2 regions of the Solibacillus kalamii genome follow, and region 1 is predicted to be linked to the other one. Evidence: predicted binding sites of a transcription regulator. Region 1 holds the regulator's gene; the other holds the start of a gene.
What was found. Region 1 encodes LexA, which represses DNA repair genes until DNA is damaged. Its sites were predicted from a motif close to CGAACATATGTTCG; they were not measured.
Positions count from the first base shown of each region.

Region 1 (5,196 bases):
GGAACCGCACCGTCATATCGGTAGTGTTGTTAGAAAGCGTGATGACAGCGATCTTTTATTAATGAATGCAGCCTTTAAAAGACAAATGCCTGTTCTAGGTATTTGCCGTGGACAACAAATTATGAATGTTGCATTCGGGGGTACGATAATTCAGGATATACCATCACAGGTGGATAATACAATCTTACATAAACAACCTTCAAAGCGTGGAGAATTGGCACATACCGTTGAAGTGAAGACACCGAAATTTAAAGAGATTTTTACAGAAGAATCATTCCGTGTTAACACATTTCACCATCAATCTGTAGGGAAGTTAGGGGAAGGACTTCTTGTTTCGGCAGTTGCGAAAGACGGCATTATTGAAGGAATTGAACACGAATCCCATCCGTATTGTGTGGCGGTACAATGGCACCCGGAAGAATTGGCGCCAAACGGGGATGTTTATGCACAGCGCTTATTTAAAAGTTTTATAGAAGCATGCCATAAGTAATAAAAAGGCTCAGTCGTTTACGGCTGAGTTTTTTTATTTCATTAAAAAGCTTGCCGATTCTATTAGAATGGCAAGCTTCTGATTAATGAATATTTCGATAGAGGCCGACTACTTTACCTAAAATAGAAACTTGATTGACAATGATCGGCTCCATTGAACTGTTCTCAGGCTGTAGGCGGAAATGAGTTTTTTCTTTGTAAAAGCGCTTGACTGTCGCTTCATCATCTTCCGTCATTGCTACAACAATCTCTCCATTGTTCGCGGTAGACGTTTTTTTGACGATTACATAATCCCCGTTTAAAATACCGGCTTCAATCATGGATTCACCCATAATTTCAAGCATAAATAGTTCTTCTTCCGGTGAGCCGTAAGCATCCGGCAACGGGAAATATTCCTGAATATCCTCGATTGCGGAAATAGGCAGACCAGCTGTAACTTTACCGATTAACGGAACATGGATGACACCTTGTTTGGCGATGTTCATCTCTTCCTGGTCCAATATTTCAATGGCACGCGGCTTAGTAGGGTCACGGCGGATAAGCCCTTTACTTTCTAAACGAGCTAAATGCCCGTGGACAGTTGAACTGGAAGCCAAACCTACCGCTTCTCCAATTTCGCGTACTGATGGCGGATAGCCTTTAGAACGAACTTCCTCTTTTATAAAAGTTAGAATAGCCTGCTGCCGCTTTGAAATTTTTTGTGTCAACTAACTCACCTCTTTATCATGCTATTTTTCTTAAAGTAAGTATAGCAGTATGCGAACATGAATGCAAACATAAGTTCGAAAAAACGGTTGACAAAAACATATGTTCGTATTATTATGAGAACAAATATTCCGAACATATATTCGAAAGAGGGTTTTACAAATGAAAAAAACTAAACTAAATGGCTTTACATCAATGTTTCTACTATTCTCTGTACTTATGATTGCTTTATTCATGATGCAGGACGATAAAATAGAATTATACGAACACGTAAGCATAGAGCATGGCGATACTTTATGGTCGTTGGCAGAACAATACCGTGGTAAAATGGCTAAGCATGATTGGATCGATGAAGTGAAAAAGGAAAACGGATTGCTGGATGAAAAAGTTGTTTTAGGACAAGTACTGGTTGTACCTGTAGAAAAAGATTCACAATACATTGCTCAGCTGAATGATTCCACTGATATGCAATCGATTAAAGTAGTGAGAGGGAACAATGATAAAAACTAAAGCAGTAATTTATTGCCGTGTCAGTACGGATAAAAATACACAAGAAACATCACTAGTACGTCAGCAAGAGGAGCTGACAAAGTATGCGAAAACATTCGGCTATAAAGATGTGGAGATCTTTATGGATCAGCATAGCGGATATGATGTGGACAGAGATGGACTGCTCGATATGCTTGACTATATGAAAGAGTACGGCATCGAAGCGTTGTTTGTACAGGACGAAACACGGTTAGGGCGTGGTAATGCACGTATGGCAGTACTTCACCTATTACAAAAATATGAAGCGACAGTGTATACATTGAATGATGCAGGTCCTGTCATATTAAACGAAATGGATACAATGCTGCTCGAAATTTTAGCGATTGTCGAAGAATACCAGCGTCGTATGCATAATGCGAAAATCCGCCGGGGAATGCGTCGCGCTGTAGAAAATGGCTACCAGCCCCAAAACAATTTAAAAAACCGCGGTAATATTGAAGGGCGTGAACGTAAAGAAGTGCCTGTCGAAGAAATCGTCCAGCTACGCCAGAAAGGCTTAACATTTGCAGAAATTGCTACGACATTGTCTGGCTTGGGCATTTCCATCAGTAAAGCGACCGTACATAGAAGATATATTGAATATATGGAGCGACTTGAAGAGTAAACACTTGTTTTCAAGTCGTTTTTTTTATACCTTTGTAGTAGGTAGGAAGAAAGGTGAGATTCAAATGTTATCAAAAGAGAAAATAGCTCGCATTAATGAGCTTTCTAAATTAGCGAAAGAAGGTAAATTGACGGAAGAACAAGCGAAGGAACGCACTGCGCTGCGCAAAGAGTATTTAGATACATTCCGTTCCACAATGCGCGATACAATCGAGCATGTGAAAGTAATTGATGAAGAGGGCAATGATGTGACACCTGAAAAATTAAAACAAATAAAATCACAGAAGAAATTCTTAAACTAATAACATTTCATTAATATGTCACATTTAATATTAAGTATGACATATTTTATATGACGTTTTTAGAAATTATTGTTTTCTTGTGAGAATTTGTCTACACTATAAAAGGTATAAATATCGTACGAGGAAAGGATGTCACATAATGACACAACAGATGGATCAGTTAGCAATTAACGCAATCCGTACATTATCAATCGACGCAATTGAAAAAGCAAATTCTGGTCACCCAGGTTTACCAATGGGTGCTGCACCTATGGCCTATACATTGTGGACGAAGCAATTACGCCATAACCCACAAAATCCTAATTGGTATAATCGCGACCGTTTCGTATTATCAGCTGGACATGGTTCCATGCTTTTATATAGTTTATTACATTTAGGTGGCTACGGTTTAGAGATGGAAGAAATCAAAAACTTCCGTCAATGGAATTCAAAAACACCGGGACATCCTGAATATGGTCATACAGTTGGTGTAGAAGCGACAACTGGTCCATTAGGACAAGGGATTGCCATGTCAGTAGGTATGGCTATGGCTGAACGTCACTTGGCAGCAACATACAACAAGCCAGGCAAAGACATTGTTGACCACTATACGTTTGCACTATGCGGTGACGGAGATTTAATGGAAGGTGTTGCTGCAGAAGCAATTTCTCTTGCAGGTCACTTAAAATTGGATAAATTAATTGTACTTTATGATTCAAATGACATTTCACTTGATGGTGATTTAGAAAAGTCATTCTCGGAAAACATCCAAAAACGTTTCGAATCTTACGGCTGGAACTATTTAAAAGTTACAGACGGTACAGATATCGTGGAAATTAATTCAGCAATTGAAAAAGCGAAACAAAACACTGGCGGCCCAACTGTAATCGAAGTGAAAACTGTCATCGGTTTTGGTTCTCCTAACAAATCTGGTAAAGCAGATTCACACGGTGCACCACTAGGATTTGATGAAGTTGCTTTAACAAAAGCTGCATACGCATGGGAACATGAGCCATTCGCTGTTCCTGCGGAAGTGTATGATACATTTAAAGCAGCAAGCGAAGTACAAGGTGTACAAGCAGAAGCAGCATGGAATGAACTATTCGAAAGCTATAAAAATGAATACCCGGAACTGGCTGCCCAATTTGTAAATGCAATGGAAAACAAATTACCGGAGAACTTTGCTTCTGAATTACCAGTCTATGAAGCAGGTACTGCAGTAGCTACACGTTCATCATCTGGTGATGCAATCAATGCCATTGCAAAAACAACGCCATCATTCTTCGGCGGTTCTGCTGACTTGGCAGGCTCAAACAAAACAACAATTAAAGGCGCTGGCGATTTCTTTGCTGAAACTCCGGAAGGCCGTAACATCTGGTTTGGTGTTCGTGAATTTGCAATGGGTGCTGCGCTGAACGGTATGGCATTACATGGCGGTTTAAATGTATTTGGCGGTACTTTCTTCGTATTCTCTGACTATGTACGACCAGCAATTCGATTATCTGCATTAATGGGATTACCTGTAACATATGTATTTACGCATGACTCAATTGCAGTAGGTGAAGACGGTCCGACACATGAGCCAATCGAGCATTTAGCATCATTAAGAGCGATGCCGAATCTTTCGGTTATCCGTCCTGCAGATGCAAATGAATCTGTAGCAGCATGGAAATTAGCTGTAGAAAGCAAATCAAACCCAACTGTATTAGTATTATCCCGTCAAAACTTGCCGGTGTTGGATGTTGCAAAAGAGACAGTATACGAGGGTGTTGAAAAAGGTGCCTATGTTGTTTCAGCTTCATCTAAAGAAACTCCGGATGCCTTGTTAATTGCAACAGGTTCTGAAGTAGGCTTGGCAGTGGAAGCGAAAAAAGCATTGCTGGCAGAAGGGATTGACGCATCTGTTGTGTCAATGCCATCAATGGACCTCTTTGAAAAGCAGTCGAAGGAATACAAAGAATCTGTATTACCAAAAGCTGTAACGAAGCGTTTAGCAATTGAAATGGGTGCATCACTTGGCTGGCATAAATATGTTGGCTTTGAAGGGGATGTATTGGCAATTGATAAATTTGGTGCATCGGCTCCAGAGAAAATTGTGTTAAAAGAATACGGCTTCACAGTAGAAAATGTAGTTGCGAAAGTAAAAGCACTTTAATTCGAAGCTCAAAATGTCACTTGTCTACTATGGCAAGTGGCGTTTTTTCTTTTCACTGTAAATCTGAAATCCAATATAATGATTAAAGTAACAAGAAAAAAGCTTTGGCAAAAAGAGCAAATTCATATACAATATGCCCATACATATAGTTGGAAGGCGTGCGATTTTACTGAAGGAATGGTACGATAATAGAGAATTACGGAAGAATCAGATGAAGGATGTGGATGAATGATGACAGCAGAAAACAAGCAAAAAGAAATTACTACATATATCGAGCAGACACTTTATTTTCTATCGAATAAAGCAGACCTTGAAAAATTCGAAACGATGCTTCAAAATAATATCGATGAAAAACGAGCATCTTCCACTTCAACGACTGATTTTTATGATCGCTTAATGTTAAATATCGCGTAT
Region 1 is NZ_NHNT01000002.1:311,680-316,875, forward strand. Features, by position in the region: gene CBM15_RS05170 (gamma-glutamyl-gamma-aminobutyrate hydrolase family protein) at 1-490, shown strand, start outside; gene lexA (transcriptional repressor LexA) at 573-1,196, opposite strand; gene yneA (cell division suppressor protein YneA) at 1,357-1,704, shown strand; gene CBM15_RS05185 (YneB family resolvase-like protein) at 1,691-2,347, shown strand; gene CBM15_RS05190 (DUF896 domain-containing protein) at 2,412-2,648, shown strand; gene tkt (transketolase) at 2,788-4,782, shown strand; gene CBM15_RS05200 (DNA helicase) at 5,011-5,196, shown strand, end outside.

Region 2 (5,196 bases), on a different contig from region 1:
CTTTCAATATTGCTTAATGTAATCGTAACTTTGCGCGCCGGTCGTTCTGCATAAAATTCGTCGAGCAGCTGCTTGCACACTTCGAAAATTTTCATTGTATCGTTTGTCGGCTCATCGATTGTGCGGGAACGATGAAATCCGCCTCCGAAGGCATCTTTACTGTAGCTAAGCCCTAATGAAATCGTCCGCCCGATTTTTTTCGCTTCCCGCGCCCGCCTTGCCACGTCTTCACACATTTCCAGCAATACGACTAAAATTTCATTTCGGCTGCGATAATCGCGCATAAGCATTTGGCCTTTCCCGAAGCTGATCTGCCCTTGCATAATCGGTGCTCCGACTGTCGAATGATCGATTCCCCATGCGTGGTAATAAAGCTGGTTGCCCAGAACACCGAAGCGCTTTTCAAGTAACGCTAAATCGGCATGCGCCAAATCATAGACAGAGTAAATCCCCATATGGTTCAGCGTTCTTTCCGTTCGGCTACCGATGCCCCACATTGTAGATAGCGGCATGATCGGCCACAGTTTTTCCGGTACATCATTATATGTCCATTTCGCAAATCCCGTCTTTTTTGCTTCGATGTCGAGCGCCAGTTTTGCCATCAGCATATTTGGGCCAAAACCGACTGCACAGGGAATTTCAAATTGATTGTAAACGAGCTGCTGAATGTATTTTGCCGTTTCTTCGGGCGGTCCCCATAACTTTTCTGTTCCGGTTAAATCGATAAAACTCTCGTCGACGCTATATACATGAATGGCCTCTTTTGGAACGAACTCATTGAACAGACGTGTAATTTCCATTGATATGCGAATAAATAACGACATCCGCGGCTCAAAAAGGCGAATATCCGGATGTGGCGGGATTTCGTATAATCGCGAACCTGTGCGAATATTAAAGCGCTTTTTCATCGGAGGGGACGCTGCAAGCACAACACTTCCCTTTTGCTGAAAATTTCCGACAATCGCAATCGGGACTTCCATTACATTTAAATTTTCAACCGATGCAATACAGCTTGCATAAAAACTGCGCATATCAATACAAATAATCGAACGTTCCGGCGCATTTTCATACATAAAGCTCATCTCCTTATATCGAACGTTTGTTCTTATATTAAAATGAGACGTGTGAGATGGCAAGTGGAAAGTAGTGGTTGTTTTGGTTGTTAGGGATTTTTTTCCGGTATGAAAGAGTTATTTTGCTGCTTAATGCAAAAAAGCGCACTGGCATTATCCAGTACGCTTCTAAAATTTATTCTTTTATTACTTTTTCATAAAGACCTGGACGGCGATCTTCGTATACAGGGATGCGGCCGCGCACTTCATCGACCGTTGAAAAATCAACGTCAATAATCGCCAGCTCCTCATCGTCTGCACCTGTCCAAAGTACCTCACCCCATGGCCCGATAATCATTGACTGACCATTAAAGTTTTCCACTTTACGGGCAATACGATTTACCGCAACGACGAAGCACTGGTTTTCAATTGCTCGCGCCTGCAGTAAAATTTTCCAGTGATCAATACGTGGTGTCGGCCATTGCGCTGGTACGAACAGCACCTTGGCACCATCCAATGCATGAGAACGCAGCCATTCCGGGAAGCGAATATCATAGCAAATTGCTCCGCCTGCTTCGAGCTCGCCTAATGCGAAACGGTTCATATCACTGCCTGATTCCAAATACAGATGCTCATCCATTAAGCGGAACAAATGCACTTTACTGTACTCGCCGACTAGTTCGCCATCGCGATTATACGTGTACATTGTATTGTAAAACTTATCATCACGCTTCACCGATACCGATCCGCCTACAATATGTACCGCCAATTCTTTTGAAAGACTGCTTAAAAATGCTTTTGTACGTTCACCATTTTCGTCTGCCAGCTCTTCCAGTTTTTCGAGCGCATAGCCCGTATTCCACATTTCCGGCAATACGACAATTTCAGCACCGCCTGCTACCGCTTCGCGAATAAATTTCTCCGCGCGTTCATAGTTTTCATCTACCTTGCCAAAACCAACATTCAACTGAATACAACCAATTTTCATAACTGCCACCGCCTTAAAAATTCCGTGAGAATCAATTTTCGCTTATTCGTACTCATTGTAACATCTCACTTCAAGTTGTCAAAATCTTCGCTTTACTTCAGTGAAGTTTTAGACTAACATTAACCTTACTATTTTTCAGAGGTGATAAAAAATGATTGAATTCTCGAAAAAGCTGCAACAGTTACCACAACAGTTTTTCGCAGCACTTGTAAACAAAGTAAATGAAGCGCTTGCTGAAGGGCGCGATGTCATTAATTTAGGTCAGGGAAATCCGGACCAGCCGACACCGGCACATATTGTTGAAGCACTGCAAATTGCGGCAAACGACCCGCAAACACATAAATATTCCCCATTCCGCGGTATTGAAGAGCTCAAGCAAGCGGCTGCAGATTTTTACAAACGTGAATATAATGTCGATATTGATCCTGCTACAGAAGTGGCTGTCCTTGGCGGAACAAAAATCGGTTTAGTCGAACTTCCGCTTGGACTCCTGAATCCTGGCGATTATATGCTCCTCCCAGATCCAGGTTATCCGGATTACTTATCCGGTGTCGCACTTGCAGATGTAAAGTTTGATACGATGCCGCTTCAAGAGGAAAATCACTTTTTGCCAGACTATGAAGCATTGTCAGCAGATATTAAACAACGGGCAAAATTGATGTATTTAAACTATCCGAACAACCCGACTGGCGGTGTCGCAACGCATGAATTTTTTGAACAGACCGTACAGTTAGCTAAAGAAAATAACATTGCGGTTGCCCATGACTTCGCTTACGGGGCACTAGGCTTTGATGGTGAGCGCCCGCCAAGCTTCCTGCAGGCACCCGGTGCAAAAGAAGTCGGCATTGAGCTTTATACATTGTCAAAATCGTACAATATGGCAGGCTGGCGCATCGGCTTTGCTGTCGGTAATGCAAAAATGATTGAAGCGATCAATATTATTCAGGACCATCTGTTTTGCAGCCAGTTCCCTGCTATTCAGCATGCAGCGGCCGTTGCACTGAACGAGGAGCAAACTTGTGTACAGGAGCTCCGTGCATTATATGAGCGTCGTCGTAATGTACTCGTTGAAGAGGCTCATAAAATCGGCTGGGAAATTACAGCTCCGAAAGGCTCGTTTTTCGCATGGCTCCCTGTACCTGCACCATATACAAGCGAGCTATTTGCCGACTTTTTGCTGGAAAGAGCGGATATTGCCGTTGCAGCCGGTAATGGGTTTGGTGAATACGGTGAAGGTTATATTCGGATCGGGCTGCTCGTCGATGAAGATCGTTTGCGCGAAGCAATACAGCGTGTCGCAAAGCTTGGTCTGTTTGTGGAGACAGTTTTGAAATAACTTTTCATTGTATGATTCAACTATTGGAAATGCGGTGTTTTATTCGCCGCATTTTTGTTTTAATCCTCAGTTTTGACTCAGTAATCCTCAACCATTACTTAATAATCCTCACTTGCTCTCATTTAATCCTCAGTCTCTATTTTATAATCCTCAGCATGCACTAAATAATCCTCAATTCCATTTTTAATCCTCAAATCACAAAAAACTCAGCACCATAAAAACAGTGCTGAGCTTTACATCGTTTATTTAATTACTTCTAACTCGCGGCCTACTTTTTCGTAAATCGCTAATGCTTCATCGAGCATTTCTTTCGTATGTGCCGCTGTTGGCATATTGCGCACGCGGCCTGTTCCTTTTGGTACTGTCGGGAACACGATTGCTTTTGCGTACACACCTTCTTCGAGTAAACGTTTCGAGAATTGTTGTGTCAGCTTTTCTTCGCCGATAATACATGGTGTAATCGGTGTTTCCGATTCACCGATATTAAAGCCAAGTTTTGCAAGGCCGTCTTTTAAATACTGACCGTTTTCCCAAAGCTTGTCATGCAGCTCTGTTGATTCCATAATCATCTCTACAGCACGCGTAATAGCCGCAACATCCCCTGGTGGTAATGCTGTTGAGAATAAAAACGGACGAGATCGAACTTTTAGCCAGTCGATCAGATTTTTCTTCCCTGCCACATAGCCGCCAACAACACCGATTGCTTTTGACAATGTACCGATTTGGAAGTCGATATCGTGTTGCAGACCGAAATGCTTCACTGTTCCGGCACCTTTACCTGTAACGCCTGAACCGTGTGCATCGTCTACATACGTAATCAAATCAAATTCTTTTGCGATTTCCACGATTTCCGGAAGCTTGGCAATATCGCCGTCCATCGAGAAAACGCCATCTGTAATGACCATTACTTTATTGTATAGGCCTGATTCTGTTGCATCTTTTGCTTTTGCACGTAAATCATCCATATCCGCATGGGCAAACGGAATAATTTTTGCTTTTGATAAACGGCAGCCGTCGATAATTGAAGCATGGTTTAAAGCATCCGATAATATTGCATCATTTTTGTCCATAACAGCAGAAATTGCCGCCATATTACAGTTGAAGCCTGATTGATAGCTAATTGCTGCTTCTGTACCTTTAAACTTTGCTAATGTTTCTTCCAGTTTTACATGTAGATCAAGTGTGCCGTTAATTGTACGAACAGCACCAGCACCGACACCGTATGAAGCGATCGTGTCTTGAGCGATCTTTTTCAGCTCATCGTTTGTCGCCAAACCTAAATAGTTGTTTGATGACAGGTTTACAAGCTGTTTGCCTCCAACTTTGATAATCGGGCCGTTTGCTCCTTCTACCGGATCGATTTCGTTGTATAAACCTTGTGCTTGTAGTGCCAGTAAGTTTTCATCTAAAAAGGTATTTAATACGTTTGACATGCGCGTTCATCCTTTCGATATCTATTTCCACTATATTTTAGCACAGAGGGGGAATTTTTTATGTAAGCGGCTCTCCGATTATTTCCTCAAGCTTTCTTTTAAAGAAAAACAGTGAAGGCTGAATGACATAACCTGTGCCGAGCGCTAAAATAACTGTCCCAAAACCAACAGGACCACCAAGCAGCCAGCCGGCACCAGTCGCAAATACTTCCATAACAAGCCGCCCTGTTTTCACAGAATAGCCTTTACTCGCAATAATCATCATAATCGTGTCACGCGGGCCTTCGCCAAGACTTGCCGCAATATACAGCGCGCAGCCAATGCTCATCACAAAAAAGCCGGCTGTAAAATACGTAAGTTCCAGTATAAAAATACTTGTCTCTGGCA
Region 2 is NZ_NHNT01000001.1:713,564-718,759, forward strand. Features, by position in the region: gene CBM15_RS03340 (Y-family DNA polymerase) at 1-1,073, opposite strand, end outside; gene CBM15_RS03345 (carbon-nitrogen family hydrolase) at 1,249-2,040, opposite strand; gene CBM15_RS03350 (pyridoxal phosphate-dependent aminotransferase) at 2,192-3,376, shown strand; gene CBM15_RS03355 (glycine C-acetyltransferase) at 3,619-4,809, opposite strand; gene CBM15_RS03360 (YczE/YyaS/YitT family protein) at 4,868-5,196, opposite strand, start outside.
Region 2: CBM15_RS03340 (Y-family DNA polymerase) is a predicted target of LexA. The motif match lies at 1,093-1,106, and genes of this name have one in related genera.